Regions from separate parts of the Rhodococcus sp. LMD genome, predicted to be linked through region 2. Evidence: riboswitches for the same ligand, from Rfam matches in the RefSeq annotation. Region 2 holds a riboswitch; the other holds the start of a gene.

Region 1 (7,152 bases), 2.5 Mb from region 2:
CCCGCGCCGACGAGATTCCGGACGCGGACACGGTCTACGTGATCTGCGCGGTCGGTGGACGCAGTTCGCAGGCCGCCGGCTATCTGGTCGGACGTGGCATCAACGCCGTGTCGGTGACCGGCGGAACCGTGGCCTGGCAGCAGTCCGGCCGCGACGTGGAAGTCGGGGTCTGACCGGGCGCGCTCGCACGGGAGCGTCCGGCCTGCCGTCAGATCGCGGCGGCGACGATCGCCACGGCGCCTGCCACGATGGCGGCGAGGGCGACGGCCAGCAGCGCGGAACCGACCATGGCCACGGCGACGAGCGCACCCACGACCGTGAGGACGCCCGTGAGGGCGACGCCTGCGTGTGGATCCTCGAGCAGTGCCGACGGATTCTTCGGACGGTGGGGAAGATGTGGTGCCGCCATGTCTGTTCTCCGAGTCGTTCGTCCGACTGCCGGGCGGCGAGCGCGTCGCCGGGTGCCCCGGAATCGGTCCGGATACCGAGAGTCCCCGGCGCCGGTGTCACGGCCGACGCGGGAAAATCACGAAATGATAACGACGTATAACGATTCGATGCGGAGTCCGTTCTTCGTGCAGCGCAACGAGAGGCGGGACATCGACGTCCGGGCCGTCGCCCGGGACGGAGCCGCCGGCCTACCGGGCCAGCGACGGTAGCACCGCGCCGAGGACGTGCGGCATCCACGGCGCGAACACCTGGGGGGACTGCTCCACGTCGCGCACGACCTCGGTGAGGGACTGGAACCGCACCTCGGCCACCTCGCTCGGGACGGGACGGGGCGCCGTGTGCACGCGTCCGACGACGACGTGGTCGAATTCGTGCTCCATGAGCGACGAACCCGGATCGTGGGCGGAGTAGACGACCGAGGCCACCTCTCGCAGGCCCGACGGGTGCACACCCAGTTCCTCCCAGCTGCGCCGGGCCGCGGCCTCGAGCACGCTCTCACCCGGGAGCGGATGCCCGCAGCAGCTGTTGGCCCACAGGCCGGCGAAGTGGTATTTGTCCAGGCTCCTGCGCTGCAGCAGGACGTTGCCGTCGGCATCGAGCAGAAACGCCGAGAAAGCACGATGCAGCGGAGCCGGAGGGCGGTGCGCTGCCACCTTCTCGGCCGTTCCCACTTCCCGACCGTCGCGGTCGACCAGCACGACAAGAGTCACGACGTCTCCACCTCCCCGTTCCACGTTCCCACAGTTGCGGCGTTTCCCCACGACGAGGCTCCGCGCGGCGTCGAAGGGGATTCGGGGCCGTCCCCGGCGCGGATGGGTCCGTTGCCCGGCCGGTTCAGACGGCCCCCGCGAAACCGTGCTGACGCCACGCCTCGTACGTGACCACCGCCGCCGCGTTCGACAGGTTCAGCGAGCGCCGGCCCGGCAGCATCGGAATCCGCACCCGGGTCGTGACGTGGGGATCGGCGAGCACCTCGTCGGGCAGTCCCGTGGGTTCCGGCCCGAAGAGGAACACGTCGCCGGGCCGGTACTCGAGCGCGGCATACGACACGCTCGCATGTGCGGTGAATGCGTACACCCGCTCCGGCCGCAGCGCGGCCCACGCGGTCTCGAGGTCCTCGTGCACGCTCACCGACGCCAGATCGTGGTAGTCCAGGCCCGCACGCCGCAGTTTCGGCTCGGAGAGATCGAATCCGAGCGGCTCCACCAGATGCAGCTCGCAGCCGGTCCCGGCCACCATGCGGATCGCATTACCGGTGTTGGGTGGGATGCGCGGCTCGTAGAACATCACTCGGAACACCGATTCAGCTTGCCAGCCGCACCTCCGGCGGTGCCGCCGGGGACCGTCCACGCCCGGGGCGGACGGCCGTGCGGTGCCGGACGCGCGGCTGTCCGGGTACGCGAGCACCTCCGCCGGTGAGGCTGCGTCCGACGTTGCCGGGCGACCTGAGACAATGGTGGTCGTGACTGCGACGATCCTGGACGGCAAAGCGACCCGCGACGAGATTTTCGAGGACCTGAAGGCCCGCGTGGCCGCGCTGAAGGCGAAGGGCATCACCCCCGGGCTCGGCACCGTGCTCGTCGGCGACGACCCGGGATCCGCGGCGTACGTGCGCGGCAAGCACAACGACTGCGCCAAGGTCGGCATCAACTCGATCCGCCGCGACCTGCCCGCCGACACGACGCAGGAGCAGCTCGACGCGGTGATCGACGAGCTGAACGCCGACCCCGGCTGCACCGGCTACATCGTGCAGTTGCCGCTGCCGAAGCACCTGGACGAGAACGCCGCCCTCGAGCGCATCGATCCCGACAAGGACGCCGACGGTCTGCACCCGATCAACCTCGGCCGCCTGGTTCTCGGCAAGGAGGCGGCCCTGCCGTGCACGCCGCGCGGCATCGTGCATCTGCTGCGCCGGTACGAGGTCCCGATCGCGGGTGCCCACGTGGTGGTGGTGGGCCGCGGCGTCACCGTCGGCCGCCCGATCGGGTTGTTGCTCACCCGCCGCAGCGAGAACGCGACGGTCACCCTCTGCCACACCGGCACGAAGGATCTCGCGGCGGAGGTACGGCGTGCGGACATCGTCGTCGCCGCTGCGGGTGTGCCGGGACTGATCACCGCGGACATGGTCAAGCCGGGTGCGGCGGTCCTGGACGTGGGGGTGAGCCGGACCCCGGAGGGCCTGCGCGGCGACGTGGCCGCCGACGTCGGCGACGTGGCCGGGTTCCTCTCGCCCAACCCCGGTGGCGTCGGACCCCTGACCCGTGCGTTCCTGCTGGCGAACGTGGTCGAGCGAGCCGAACAGCTCGCCGGCCGCTGAGCCCGTGGTGCACCTGGCCGGCGCGGAGCGCTGGTTGCGGCTGGCCCGGCGGAACCTACCGCTGCTGGCGGTGACGGTCGTCATCGCTGCGGCGGTGATCCTCGTGGTGGCGGACCGGTGGCGTCGTGGCGCGTTCGTCTTCGGCAGCGCCACCCTGCTCGCCGGTCTGCTGCGCCTGTGGGTCCCCGAGGACGAGGTCGGGGTGCTCGCCGTGCGCAGCCGGGCCTTCGACGTGTCCGCGCTCCTCGTCGTGGGCGGACTCGTCATCGCGCTGGCGGTCTCGATCGATCCGCTCGGCACCGGATGAGCCGCCGGGCCGCGGCGGCCCGGCGGCGCGCGGCCCTCAGCCTCGTGCGAGGGTGACGAGCTCGGTCAGGAGTTTGGCGACGGCGCCGGCCTCGGTGAGGAAACCGTCGTGACCGTCCCGGGACTCGAGGACGCGCAGCCCGTCGCAGCCCGGCAGGCCGTCGGCGATCTCCTGTTGCAGGCGCAGCGGATACAGGCGGTCGGAATCCACACCGGCGACGATCGTCGGTACCGGGGTGGAGCCGAGTGCCGCGGCCACACCGCCCCGCCCGTGTCCGACGTCGTGCCGATTCATGGCCTGGGTGAGCGCGACGTACGTACCGGGGTCGAACCGCGCGACGAGTTTGTCGGCCTGGTGCTCCAGGTAGCTCTGTACCGCGTATCGCCCTCCGTTCCAGGGGTTTTCGCTTCCCTGGGGGGAGTTCGCGAAGCGGGTGTCGAGTTCGCCCTCGGTCCGGTAGGTCAGGTGCGCGATCCGCCGTGCGATGCCCAGCCCGGTCCGCGGCACACGTCCGGTTCCGTAGTAGTCCCCGCCCTGCCAGTCCGGGTCGGCGGTGATGGCGGCGATCTGCGTGGTCTGGGTGCCGATCTGGTCGGCGGTGGCGCGGGCCCCGACGGCAAGGACGAGGGCCGCCTGCACCCGTTCCGGATACCCGATGATCCACTCGAGCGTCCGCATGCCGCCCATCGACCCGCCGGTCACGGCCGCCAACCTGTCGATGCCGAGCGCATCGGCGAGCGCGACCTCGGCGGCGACCTGGTCGCGCACCGTGATGCCGGGGAACCGGGAGCCCCACGCCTTGCCGTCCGGGGCGGGCGAACCCGGTCCGGTGGTGCCGCGGCAGCCGCCCAGCACGTTCGTCGCCACAACGCACCACGTGTCGGTGTCGATCGGCGCGCCCGGACCGACCATCCCGGTCCACCAGCCGGGCGACGGGTGTTCGGGTCCGGCCGGCCCGGTCACGTGCGAGTCCCCGGTGAGGGCGTGTTCGACGAGGACGACGTTGTCGCGTGACGGCGACAGCCGGCCCCATCGCTGCACCGCCACCGTCACGTCGGGCAGGGTGGCGCCGGACTCGAGCGTCAGCGGCCCGATGTCGACGGTCCCGAGACGGCCGTCCTCCGGCGGCAGTTCCACGTGGCGCCGGTCGACGCGCGCCGTCAAGACGCGACCGCCTCGAGGCCGGTGGTGAGGTCGGCGAGGATGTCGTCGATGTGTTCGATGCCGACGGCGAGGCGGACCTGGCCGGGGGTGACGCCGGCGGCGAGTTGTTCGGCGGCGGTGAGCTGGGAGTGGGTGGTCGAGGCGGGGTGGATGACCAGCGAGCGCACGTCGCCGATGTTGGCGACGTGGCTGTGCAGGGTCAGCGCGTTCACGAACTTCTTGCCGGCGTCGACGCCGCCGGCGAGTTCGAAGGTGACGATCGCGCCGGTCCCGCGCGGGGCCAGAGCCCGGCCGCGCTCGTACCAGGGGGAGGAGTCGAGGCCGGCGTAGGCGACGGCGGTGACCTCGGGGCGGCGGGCGAGGAAGTCGGCGACCCTGCCGGCGTTGGCGACGTGGCGTTCCATGCGCAGGCTCAGGGTCTCGAGGCCCTGGGCGATGAGGAAGGCGTTGAACGGGGAGACCGCGGCGCCGAGGTCGCGCAGCAGTTGCACGCGGGCCTTGAGGGCGTAGGCGGGGGCGCCGAGGTCGGCGTAGACCACGCCGTGGTAGCTGGGGTCGGGGGTGGTGAACTGGGGGTGGCGGGCGGTGCCGTCGGGTCCGGCGGCGGTCCAGTCGAAGGTGCCGCCGTCGACGATGACCCCGGCGATGGCGGTGCCGTGGCCGCCGAGGTATTTGGTGGCCGAGTGCACGACGATGTCGGCGCCGTGCTCGAGGGGGCGGATCAGGTAGGGGGTGGCGACGGTGTTGTCGACGATCAGCGGCAGGGCGTGCTCGTGGGCGACGGCGGCGACGCCGGGGATGTCGAGGAGGTGGTTTTTGGGGTTGGCGATGGTTTCGCCGTAGAAGGCGCGGGTGGTGGGGCGGACGGCGGCGCGCCACTGGTCGAGGTCGTCGGGGTCGTCGACGAAGGTGACCTCGATGCCGAGGCGGGGCAGGGTGTAGTGCAGCAGGTTGTAGGTGCCGCCGTAGAGGTAGGGGCTGGCGACGAGGTGGTCGCCGGCGGCGGCGAGGTTGAGGATGGCGTAGGTCTCGGCGGCCTGGCCGGAGGCGAGGAGCAGGGCGGCGACGCCGCCCTCGAGGGCGGCGATGCGTTGTTCGACCGCGTCCTGGGTGGGGTTCATGATGCGGGTGTAGATGTTGCCGGGTTCGGTGAGGCCGAACAGGGCGGCGGCGTGGTCGGTGTTGTCGAAGGTGTAGCTGGTGGTCTGGTAGATCGGCAGGGCGCGGGCGCGGGTGTCGCCGCCGGCGGGCTGTCCTGCGTGGATCTGCTTGGTCTCGAAGCTCCAGCCGTCTTCGCGCCGGGTGTTCTCGCTGTCGGTCATGATGTCCTTACTGGCCGTGGTCGGGAGGTCGGGGCGGCTAGTGACGACAGCTCATGATCACAACCCTCATGACGAATACCTCCATCGGACCGGCTTGTCGTGCGGCGTGTCGCCGGACGACCGGGTCATCACCCGGAGCACCCCACCCTGGCCGGAGGGTTGCCGACCAGCAAGCCGGGGCTTCACGCTGGTACTCATGACCTGGCGCGAGTCTAGCGGCTCGGACGGACGCTTCGGTAGGCGACCCGTGCCTGCCGGGAGAGGGCGCCTGAGCAGGTGAAAGTTACCCGCGGGTAGCCGGGGGTGCGCTTGGCGGACCGGGGCGATAGCAGTACGCTCGTCTTGTTTGGACCGTGTTCCGCACGTGTGAGCACGCCATAAATGGTTCATTGAGCCGACCACGATCGCACCCACAAAGTGGGATCGACTTGGGACCAGGGACACTTCCTAGGAGGACGCGAAGCGCACATGTCCAAGATCAAGGTTGAAGGAACGGTCGTCGAACTCGACGGCGACGAGATGACCCGCATCATCTGGCAGTTCATCAAAGACAAGCTGATCCATCCCTACCTGGATGTGAATCTCGAGTACTACGACCTCGGCATCGAGCACCGCGATGCGACCGACGACCAGGTCACCGTCGATGCGGCCAACGCCATCAAGAAGCACGGCGTCGGCGTCAAGTGCGCGACCATCACTCCCGACGAGGCCCGGGTCGAGGAGTTCGGCCTGAAGAAGATGTGGCGCTCGCCCAACGGCACGATCCGTAACATCCTGGGCGGCACCATCTTCCGTGCCCCGATCATCATCTCGAACGTGCCGCGCCTGGTGCCGGGCTGGACCAAGCCGGTCATCGTCGGCCGTCACGCCTTCGGCGACCAGTACCGCGCCACCGACTTCAAGGTCGACCGCCCGGGCACCGTCACCATCACTTTCACGCCGGAGGACGGCTCCGAGCCGATCCAGCACGAGGTGTGCCGGATTCCCGAGGACGGCGGCGTCGTCATGGGGATGTACAACTACAAGAAGTCCATCCAGGACTTTGCGCGGGCCTCGCTGTCCTACGGCCTGCAGCAGAACTACCCGGTCTACCTCTCGACCAAGAACACGATCCTCAAGGCCTACGACGGCATGTTCAAGGACGAGTTCCAGCGGATCTACGAGGAGGAGTTCAAGGCGGAGTTCGACGCCGCCGGACTCACCTACGAGCACCGTCTCATCGACGACATGGTCGCTTCCTCGCTCAAGTGGGAGGGCGGCTACGTCTGGGCCTGCAAGAACTACGACGGTGACGTCCAGTCGGACACCGTCGCGCAGGGCTACGGTTCGCTGGGCCTGATGACCTCCGTGCTCATGACCCCGGACGGCAGGACCGTCGAGGCCGAGGCCGCGCACGGAACCGTCACCCGGCACTTCCGGCAGCACCAGGCCGGCAAGCCGACGTCGACGAACCCGATCGCGTCGATCTTCGCCTGGACCCGTGGTCTCGAGCACCGCGGCAAGCTCGACAACACCCCCGAGGTGATCGAGTTCGCCCAGCAGCTCGAGGACGTCGTCATCAAGACCGTCGAGGCCGGCCAGATGACCAAGGA
Region 2 (7,152 bases):
ATGACGAGTTCGCCGGTGCCGCCCTCCGGGACGGGGCGGCCCTCGCCGTCCACCACGGCGAGATCCCAGCCGTCGAGCGGCAGGCCGATGCGGACCGGGCCGGTGCCGTCCATCGTCGCCGCACACGCGACCACGGTGGCCTCGGTGGGTCCGTACGTGTTCCACACCTCGCGTCCGGGCACAGCCAGCCGCTCGGCGAGATCCGGTGGGCAGGCCTCCCCGCCGAAGATCAACAGCCGCACCGCTTCGAGCGCCTCGGCCGGCCACATCGCCGCGAGGGTCGGAACGGTGGAGACGACGCTGATGTCGCGGGAGACCAGCCACGGTCCGAGGTCCATCCCGGACCGCACGAGGGAGCGGGGCGCGGGGACGAGGCACGCGCCGTGCCGCCAGGCGAGCCACATCTCCTCGCAGGACGCGTCGAATGCGACCGACAGACCGGCCAGCACGCGGTCGCCGGGGCCGATCGGGTTCTCGCGCAGGAACAGCCGGGCCTCGGCGTCGACGAAGGCGGCGGCGCTGAGATGGCTGACGGCGACACCCTTGGGGGTGCCGGTGGAGCCGGAGGTGAAGATGATCCAGGCGGCGTCGTCGAGGCGCGGACCGCGCAGCTGCGGCTTCGGCGACGGCGGCGCGGTGCCCGGACCGATGCCGTCGGCGGTGACGACGGCGGTGACCTGCGCTTCCCCGAACACGAGCTCGGCGCGTTCGTCGGGGTCGTCCGCGTCCACCGGCACGTAGGCCGCGCCGGCCGCGAGAATGCCCAGGATCGTCACGTACAGGTCCGCGGAGCCGGACGGCATGCGCACGCCGACGCGGTCCCCGCCACCGACTCCCGCGTCGGCGAGCCGGTAGGAGCAGGCGACGACCTCCTCGACGAGTTCGGCGTAGCTGAGGGTGACGGATCCGTCGTCGACGGCCGGAGCGTCAGGGTGGGTGTCGGCGGTGGCACGCAGGATGTCGACGAGAGTGCGCGGGGCCGGGGCATGGGAGGAGCGGAGGAACTCCTCGGGGATGCGATACGACCGATCCGAATCCGTCGTGGGCTGGGCAGGCAATCGCATGTCCTTCTCTCGGCCTGGTGGTGCGTTCGTCCGGTTATCTCACGGTCAGGTGGACGGAGGGTGAACATCGGGTGTGTCGGTGCCCACTCGCGCGGTGGATTCTTCCGCGTCCCGCAACGCCGGAATCCCGGCCCGATGTCCGGCTCGGCGTGAGAAACCGCCTCTCCCTGGGGATTCGCGTTCCGGACGACCGACGGTGCGGTCCCGGTTTGACATCCGCGCGCGCTTTTGCCATCCTCTTCCGCAGGTCACGAGAACCAGCGACAAGCCCCGGCTAGCTGGTCGGCAACCCTCCTCCGCGGTGGGGTGCTCCGGGTGACGACCTGGCCGTGTTTCCACACCGGACACGGCAAGCGCGGATTCGGACCGTGATCGTACTCGGGCGACGAGGCGACCACCGGCGAATCCCTGAACGACGAGGGAACGTCATGACTGCCGCTGTACTGACCGCCGACACCTGTATCGCCCCGTTCGCCCGGGTCACCGGATGTGATCTCCAGGTGCCCCTAGTGCAGGGCGGTACCTGCACCTACGCCAACTTCGACTACGCGGCGAGCGCGCCGGCCCTCGAAGCGGTGACCGAGCGGATCGCCGAACTCCTGCCGTACTACGCCAGCGTGCATCGCGGTGCCGGTTACGCCTCGAGGATCTCCACCACCAGCTACGAGCAGGCCCGGGAGTCGGTGGCTCGATTCGTCTGTGCCGCAGACGATCAGGTGGTCGTGTTCACCCGCAACACCACCGACTCGCTCAATCTCCTGGCCGGAGCCGTGCCCGGCGACGTGGTGGTGCTCGACGTCGAGCACCACGCAAACCTGTTGCCCTGGAAGAACGCTCGCGTTGTCGAGGCTGCGGACACCGTCGCCGAGACGGTCCGCCGGCTCGTCGCGGAACTGTGCAGCCGGCCCGCCGCGCTGCTCGCCGTCACCGGCGCCTCCAACGTCACCGGCGAGGTCCTCCCGATCGCCGAACTCGCCGACGTCGCGCATGCCTGCGGTGCCCGGATCCTCGTCGACGGAGCACAATTGGTTCCGCACCGGCGGATCGACCTCGCCGCGCTCGGCGTCGACTACCTCGCGTTCTCGGGGCACAAGCTCTACGCTCCGTTCGGTGCCGGTGCTCTGGTGGGGCGCCGGGACTGGCTCGACGTCGCGGAACCGCACCTCGCAGGGGGTGGTGCGGTCCGCGACGTGAGTCTCGGCCACACCGAATGGGCTTGCGCCCCGGCGCGACACGAGGCGGGCACGCCCAACGTGCTCGGCGTCGCGGCCCTCGCCGCGGCGTGCGACGCGCTCGCCGGTTTCGACGCCGATGCCGTCACCGCGCACGAGGAGGCGTTGTGCCGGCGCCTGCTCGACGGGTTGCGCGGTGTCGACGGTGTCGAGATCCTGCGGCTGTGGAGCGACTCCCCGGACTCCGTGGGCATCGTCACCTTCACGGTCGCCGGCTTCGAGCCCGGCGAGGTGGCGTCGTATCTGTCCGCCGAGCACGGAATCGGGGTGCGCGACGGCCGGTTCTGCGCGCACCCGCTGCTCGCCCGGGTCGGGCTGCCCGGCGGCGCGGTTCGTGCCTCTCTCGGTCTCGGCAGTTCCTCCGCCGACGTGGATCGTCTGCTCGACGCGCTGCGCACGCTCGTCGATGCCGGTCCCGGCTGGACCTACGCGAAGACCGACGGACTGTGGGGGCCGTCGCCCGAGACCCGTCCGGGCCTGGCGGAGTCCACCGCCGGCGCGGCGCAGTGCAGCTGACCGGTTCCCCGGCGGGCCGTCGCACCGGCCGGGCCCGTCGTCCGGGTCGGCAGGGCTAGTCGACCTCGACGTCGACGGCTGCCGTGATGCGCATCAGTTCGCGGAACGTCGTGCGGAACAGCGTGCGTGGATGCCCGCCGGAGGCCCAGAGCTGGGGGAAGGCGGCCAGGGCGGTGTCGACGTACGTGGTCAGGTTCGTCGGATGCCCGAGCGGCGCCACCCCGCCGACGGGCTGACCCGTGACCTCGGTGACGACGTCCGGGGGCGCCGCGACGAGCACACCGCCGAGACGCTTGCCGGTTCGTTCCGGATTCACCCGATGGGCACCCGAGACCAGCAGCAGTACCGGTTCGTCGTCGAGCAGGAACACCAGCGACTTGACGATCGCGCCCACGTCGACCCCGAGCGCGGCCGCCGCCTGCTCGGCGGTGTGCACCGACTCCGGTTGGGTCGTGATCAACCCGTGGTGCCCGCGCGCGATGAGCGTGTCGGCCACTCGAGCGGCATTCGGATGCAGTGTCCCGGACATGGTTCCAGCCTAGGAGGCTGCCGCCGTCCGTGGCTCCGATCGGCAGGTCCGGCCGCGGCCGGGGTCAGTACAGCGGAAAGCCGTCCTCGGGTCCGAGCATGCGCTCGAGCCGGGTGCGGGTGATCTTGGCGAGTTCCTCCGTGCACACCTTGCGTTCCGCCTCGGGGTCGTGTGCGAGCCGGTGGCGGAGGTCGGTCAGCAGATCCCGCAGTCCGCGGCCCTGCGGGCACCACAGGTAGCGGTAGCCGAAGCGCTCCTCGTACGCGGCGGCGGCAGCGGTGATCGCGGTCGTCAAGGCCTCGTCCTCGTCCCACAGCGAGCACTGTTCGAGCCGCGAGGCGGTGCTGCCGCGCCGACGGCCCACCACCGGGTGACAGTCGAGGGCCGCCGCGATCTCCGCGTCGCTCGCGGAGAACAGGGCGGCGTCGGCGCGGGCGAACAGTTCCGGATAGCTCGCATAGGGACGTCCCGCCGCTACCTCCTGGGCCCAGGTGAGCGACGCGCAGCACTCGTACAGCGCGTGGGTGGCGCCCCGCCGGGACAGGGCGTTGAAGGCGCCCAGACCGATGCCCTGGTGCATCAACATGACAGTCCCTCCTCTACGAGCCGGACCGTTCGTGCCCTCAGGATCCGTCCGCGGCGTGTCGGCCACCAGAGGCGGAGCGCGGAATTTTCCAGGCTGTAACGAGTGGTCCGTGCCAGCGGATCGGCGCCCGCATATTACTCTCGAGTAATGACTCAGGAATCTCGCTGGAAAGCGTTCACGGTCGACGTCGCGGACCACGTCGCGCTCGTCACCCTCGTCGGTCCGGGCAAAGGCAACGCCATGGGCCCCGACTTCTGGACCGAGCTGCCGCTGTTGTTCGGCGAGCTCGACGCGGATCCGGACGTGCGTGCCGTCGTGCTCGCCGGCGCCGGCAAGCACTTCTCCTTCGGTCTCGACCTGCCCGCCATGAGCGGCGACCTGGGCAAGGTCCTCGCGGACAAGGCGCTGGCCGCCCCGCGCACCGAGTTCCACGAGATGGTCAAGCGGATGCAGGCGGCGATCACCGCGGTCGCGGACTGCCGCAAGCCCGTCGTCGCGGCCGTGCAGGGCTGGTGCATCGGCGGCGGCGTCGATCTGATCTCCGCGGCCGACATCCGGTACGCCAGCGCCGACGCGAAGTTCAGCGTCCGCGAGGTCAAGGTCGGGATGGTCGCCGACGTGGGCAGTCTCGCGCGCCTGCCGCTGATCATCGGCGACGGGCACCTGCGCGAGCTGGCCCTCACCGGCAAGGACATCGACGCGGCACGCGCGGAGAAGATCGGTCTGGTCAACGACGTCTTCGAGGACGCGGATGCCGTCCTGACCGCCGCACAGGCCACCGCCGCCGAGATCGCGGCGAATCCGCCGCTGGTGGTGCACGGCATCAAGGCCGTTCTCGACCACAGCCGCTCGCCGCGCGTCGACGACAGCCTGCGCTACGTCGCGGCCTGGAACTCCGCGTTCCTGCCGTCGGAGGATCTGACCGAGGCCGTCGCGGCGGTCTTCGAGAAGCGGCCCCCGGAGTTCCGGGGCCGGTAGAGGATGGACGGGTGCGCCCGGTCCTGACGTGGGGCGGCCGGCTGCTGCCGGCCGTCCCGCTGGTGTATCTGACGGTCTACCGGCCCTGGCAGTTGCACTGGGGTGCGACGAGGACCGAGGTGGCCGGACGGATGCCGGGGGACGAGATCGTGCCCCGGCCTCACTTGTCGGCGACCCGAGCGGTGTCGATCGTGGCCGAGGCGGAGGACGTGTGGCCGTGGCTGGTCCAGATGGGCGCCGGGGACCGTGCCGGTTGGTACAGCTACGACCTCGTCGACAACGGCGGGAAGCCGAGCGCCCGCGAGATCCGGCCCGAACTGCAGCGGCTCGAGGTCGGTGACCGGGTCCGGCTGGTCGCGGGTTCCCCGGCCGCCTTCCGGGTGGAGTCGATCGATCCCGGACGTTCCCTCGTGTATGCCCACTCGCACGACGGGGGTTCGGTCACCGTCGCGCTGACGTTGCGTCCGGACGGGCCCGGACGCAGCCGACTGGTGCATCGCGTGCGATTCCGGATTCCCCCGTCGCCGTTCGCGGTCGGTTGGGCCGTCCTCATGGACGTGGGCGACTTCGTGATGTCCCGGCGAATGCTGCTGGGGATCCGGGACCGAGCGGAGCAACACGCGCGGCGCCGACGGGGCGGTCCGCCGCCGGTCGACGAAAGTCCAGTAACCCCAATGGATTTCCGGCTTCGGATTCCGGTGCGCCGACCCGCCGGGATGGTGTTCGCGCTGCTCGCCGACGTGCAGGACCACGTGGGCGCACCGGCGCGCAGCGGCGTCCGGACGGGCAAGTCCCCGTCCGGTCCGACCACCGAGGGCACCCGGTGGCACGAGCGGGTGCGGCTCGCGCCCGGCTGGTGGATGCCCGTCGACAGCGTCGTGACCGCGATCGAGGACCCGGACCTGCTCGCGATGGACTTCCGCAGCGCCTGGTTCACCGGCCACGTCGACTACCGGATCGAGTCCACCCCGCAGGGATGTCTCCTGCGACAGCACGTCGTCCTGCGGTCGCGGCGCCTGCTGCGGCCGTGGTCGGCGCGGGTGGACGCCCGGCTCCGGCCGCGCCTGCTCGATCGGCTCGCCGACATCCGGGACGCGATCGAGCGCAGCGGCTGAGAACGCGTTCGGGCTCCGCAGCCGGCGGCCGCGGAGCCCGAACGGCGCGTGGGGTCAGTGCCCGCCGTTCGCCTTCAGGCGCTCGATCGACGCGGAGACCTCGGCCTCGGCCTCGGCGCGGCCGACCCAGTCCGCGGCCTCGACGTGCTTGCCCGGCTCCAGGTCCTTGTAGTGGACGAAGAAGTGCTTGATCGCGTCCAGTTCGAACTGCGAGACGTCGCTGATGTCCTTGACGTGGTCCCAGCGCGGATCGCCCGCGGGCACGGCGAGGACCTTGTCGTCGCCGCCGGCCTCGTCGACCATCTTGAACATGCCCACCGGACGGGCCTCGACGATGACGCCGGGGAACACGGACTCGGGCAGCAGCACCATGCAGTCCAGCGGGTCCCCGTCCTCGCCGAGGGTGTTCTCGATGTAGCCGTAGTCGGCGGGGTAGCCGAACGAGGTGTAGAGGTAGCGGTCCAGCTTCACGCGGCCGGTTTCGTGATCGACCTCGTACTTGTTGCGCTGCCCCTTGGGGATCTCGATGGTGACCTCGAACTCCACGCCGTGTCCTCACTTGTAGATCGATACGACTGCCGTATCTGCGGTGATGGTCCGCACAGAGGATAACGGGTCGGCGCTACGCTGGTGGCGCAGGTGCCGGACCACCGGGGCGGTCACCAGGGCGCGGGATTCGCCGGGGCGAACGCCGCGGGATTCGACACAGCGGAGGCGTGTTGGCGGGGCAGGGCAAGAAGAAGCTGGGCACACTGGCGGGACGGCGCCGCCGGAACCTCCGGATCCTGTTCACCATCTGGGCAGCGGGGACCGTCGCGCTGCTCGTGGGAGGGGCCTTCGCGCTCTCCGACTTCCGCAGCGGCGAGGCCGCCGCCGCGATAGCGCCGGCACCGGCGCCCGTCACCGCGACCCCGCAGGTGGCCCCGGTACCGGCCGACGCCCTCGCCCCCACCGGCCCCGCCCTGGCCGCCACGCTCGCGCCGGCGCTGGGGAACGCGGGGCTGGGCAACTTCACCGGTTCGATCACCGACGCCGCCACGGGCACCGTGCTGTGGTCGAAGGACCCGGCCCGGCCGATGATCCCGGCGTCGACGACGAAGGTTCTCACCGCCGCCGCAGCGCTGCTCGCCCT

The links. A riboswitch is a leader RNA that binds a small molecule or an ion and turns the genes downstream of it on or off. The one in region 2 is predicted to bind S-adenosylmethionine.
Region 1: another riboswitch for S-adenosylmethionine. It lies ahead of ACWPQI_RS16250 (bifunctional o-acetylhomoserine/o-acetylserine sulfhydrylase); the one in region 2 lies ahead of ACWPQI_RS02750 (aminotransferase class V-fold PLP-dependent enzyme).

What each region holds. Positions count from the first base shown of each region.
Region 1 is NZ_CM148557.1:3,515,121-3,522,272, reverse strand. It holds gene ACWPQI_RS16285 (rhodanese-like domain-containing protein) at 1-173, shown strand, start outside; gene ACWPQI_RS16280 (hypothetical protein) at 209-409, opposite strand; gene idi (isopentenyl-diphosphate Delta-isomerase) at 639-1,160, opposite strand; gene ACWPQI_RS16270 (tRNA (cytidine(34)-2'-O)-methyltransferase) at 1,285-1,749, opposite strand; gene ACWPQI_RS16265 (bifunctional methylenetetrahydrofolate dehydrogenase/methenyltetrahydrofolate cyclohydrolase) at 1,913-2,767, shown strand; gene ACWPQI_RS16260 (DUF3017 domain-containing protein) at 2,772-3,074, shown strand; gene metX (homoserine O-acetyltransferase MetX) at 3,111-4,211, opposite strand; gene ACWPQI_RS16250 (bifunctional o-acetylhomoserine/o-acetylserine sulfhydrylase) at 4,235-5,560, opposite strand; SAM riboswitch class IV at 5,647-5,762, opposite strand; gene ACWPQI_RS16245 (NADP-dependent isocitrate dehydrogenase) at 6,029-7,152, shown strand, end outside.
Region 2 is NZ_CM148557.1:593,706-600,857, forward strand. It holds gene ACWPQI_RS02745 (Pls/PosA family non-ribosomal peptide synthetase) at 1-1,064, opposite strand, end outside; SAM riboswitch class IV at 1,311-1,426, shown strand; gene ACWPQI_RS02750 (aminotransferase class V-fold PLP-dependent enzyme) at 1,493-2,812, shown strand; gene ACWPQI_RS02755 (YbaK/EbsC family protein) at 2,868-3,341, opposite strand; gene ACWPQI_RS02760 (2-oxo-4-hydroxy-4-carboxy-5-ureidoimidazoline decarboxylase) at 3,406-3,927, opposite strand; gene ACWPQI_RS02765 (crotonase/enoyl-CoA hydratase family protein) at 4,075-4,905, shown strand; gene ACWPQI_RS02770 (SRPBCC family protein) at 4,917-6,020, shown strand; gene ACWPQI_RS02775 (inorganic diphosphatase) at 6,075-6,566, opposite strand; gene dacB (D-alanyl-D-alanine carboxypeptidase/D-alanyl-D-alanine endopeptidase) at 6,737-7,152, shown strand, end outside.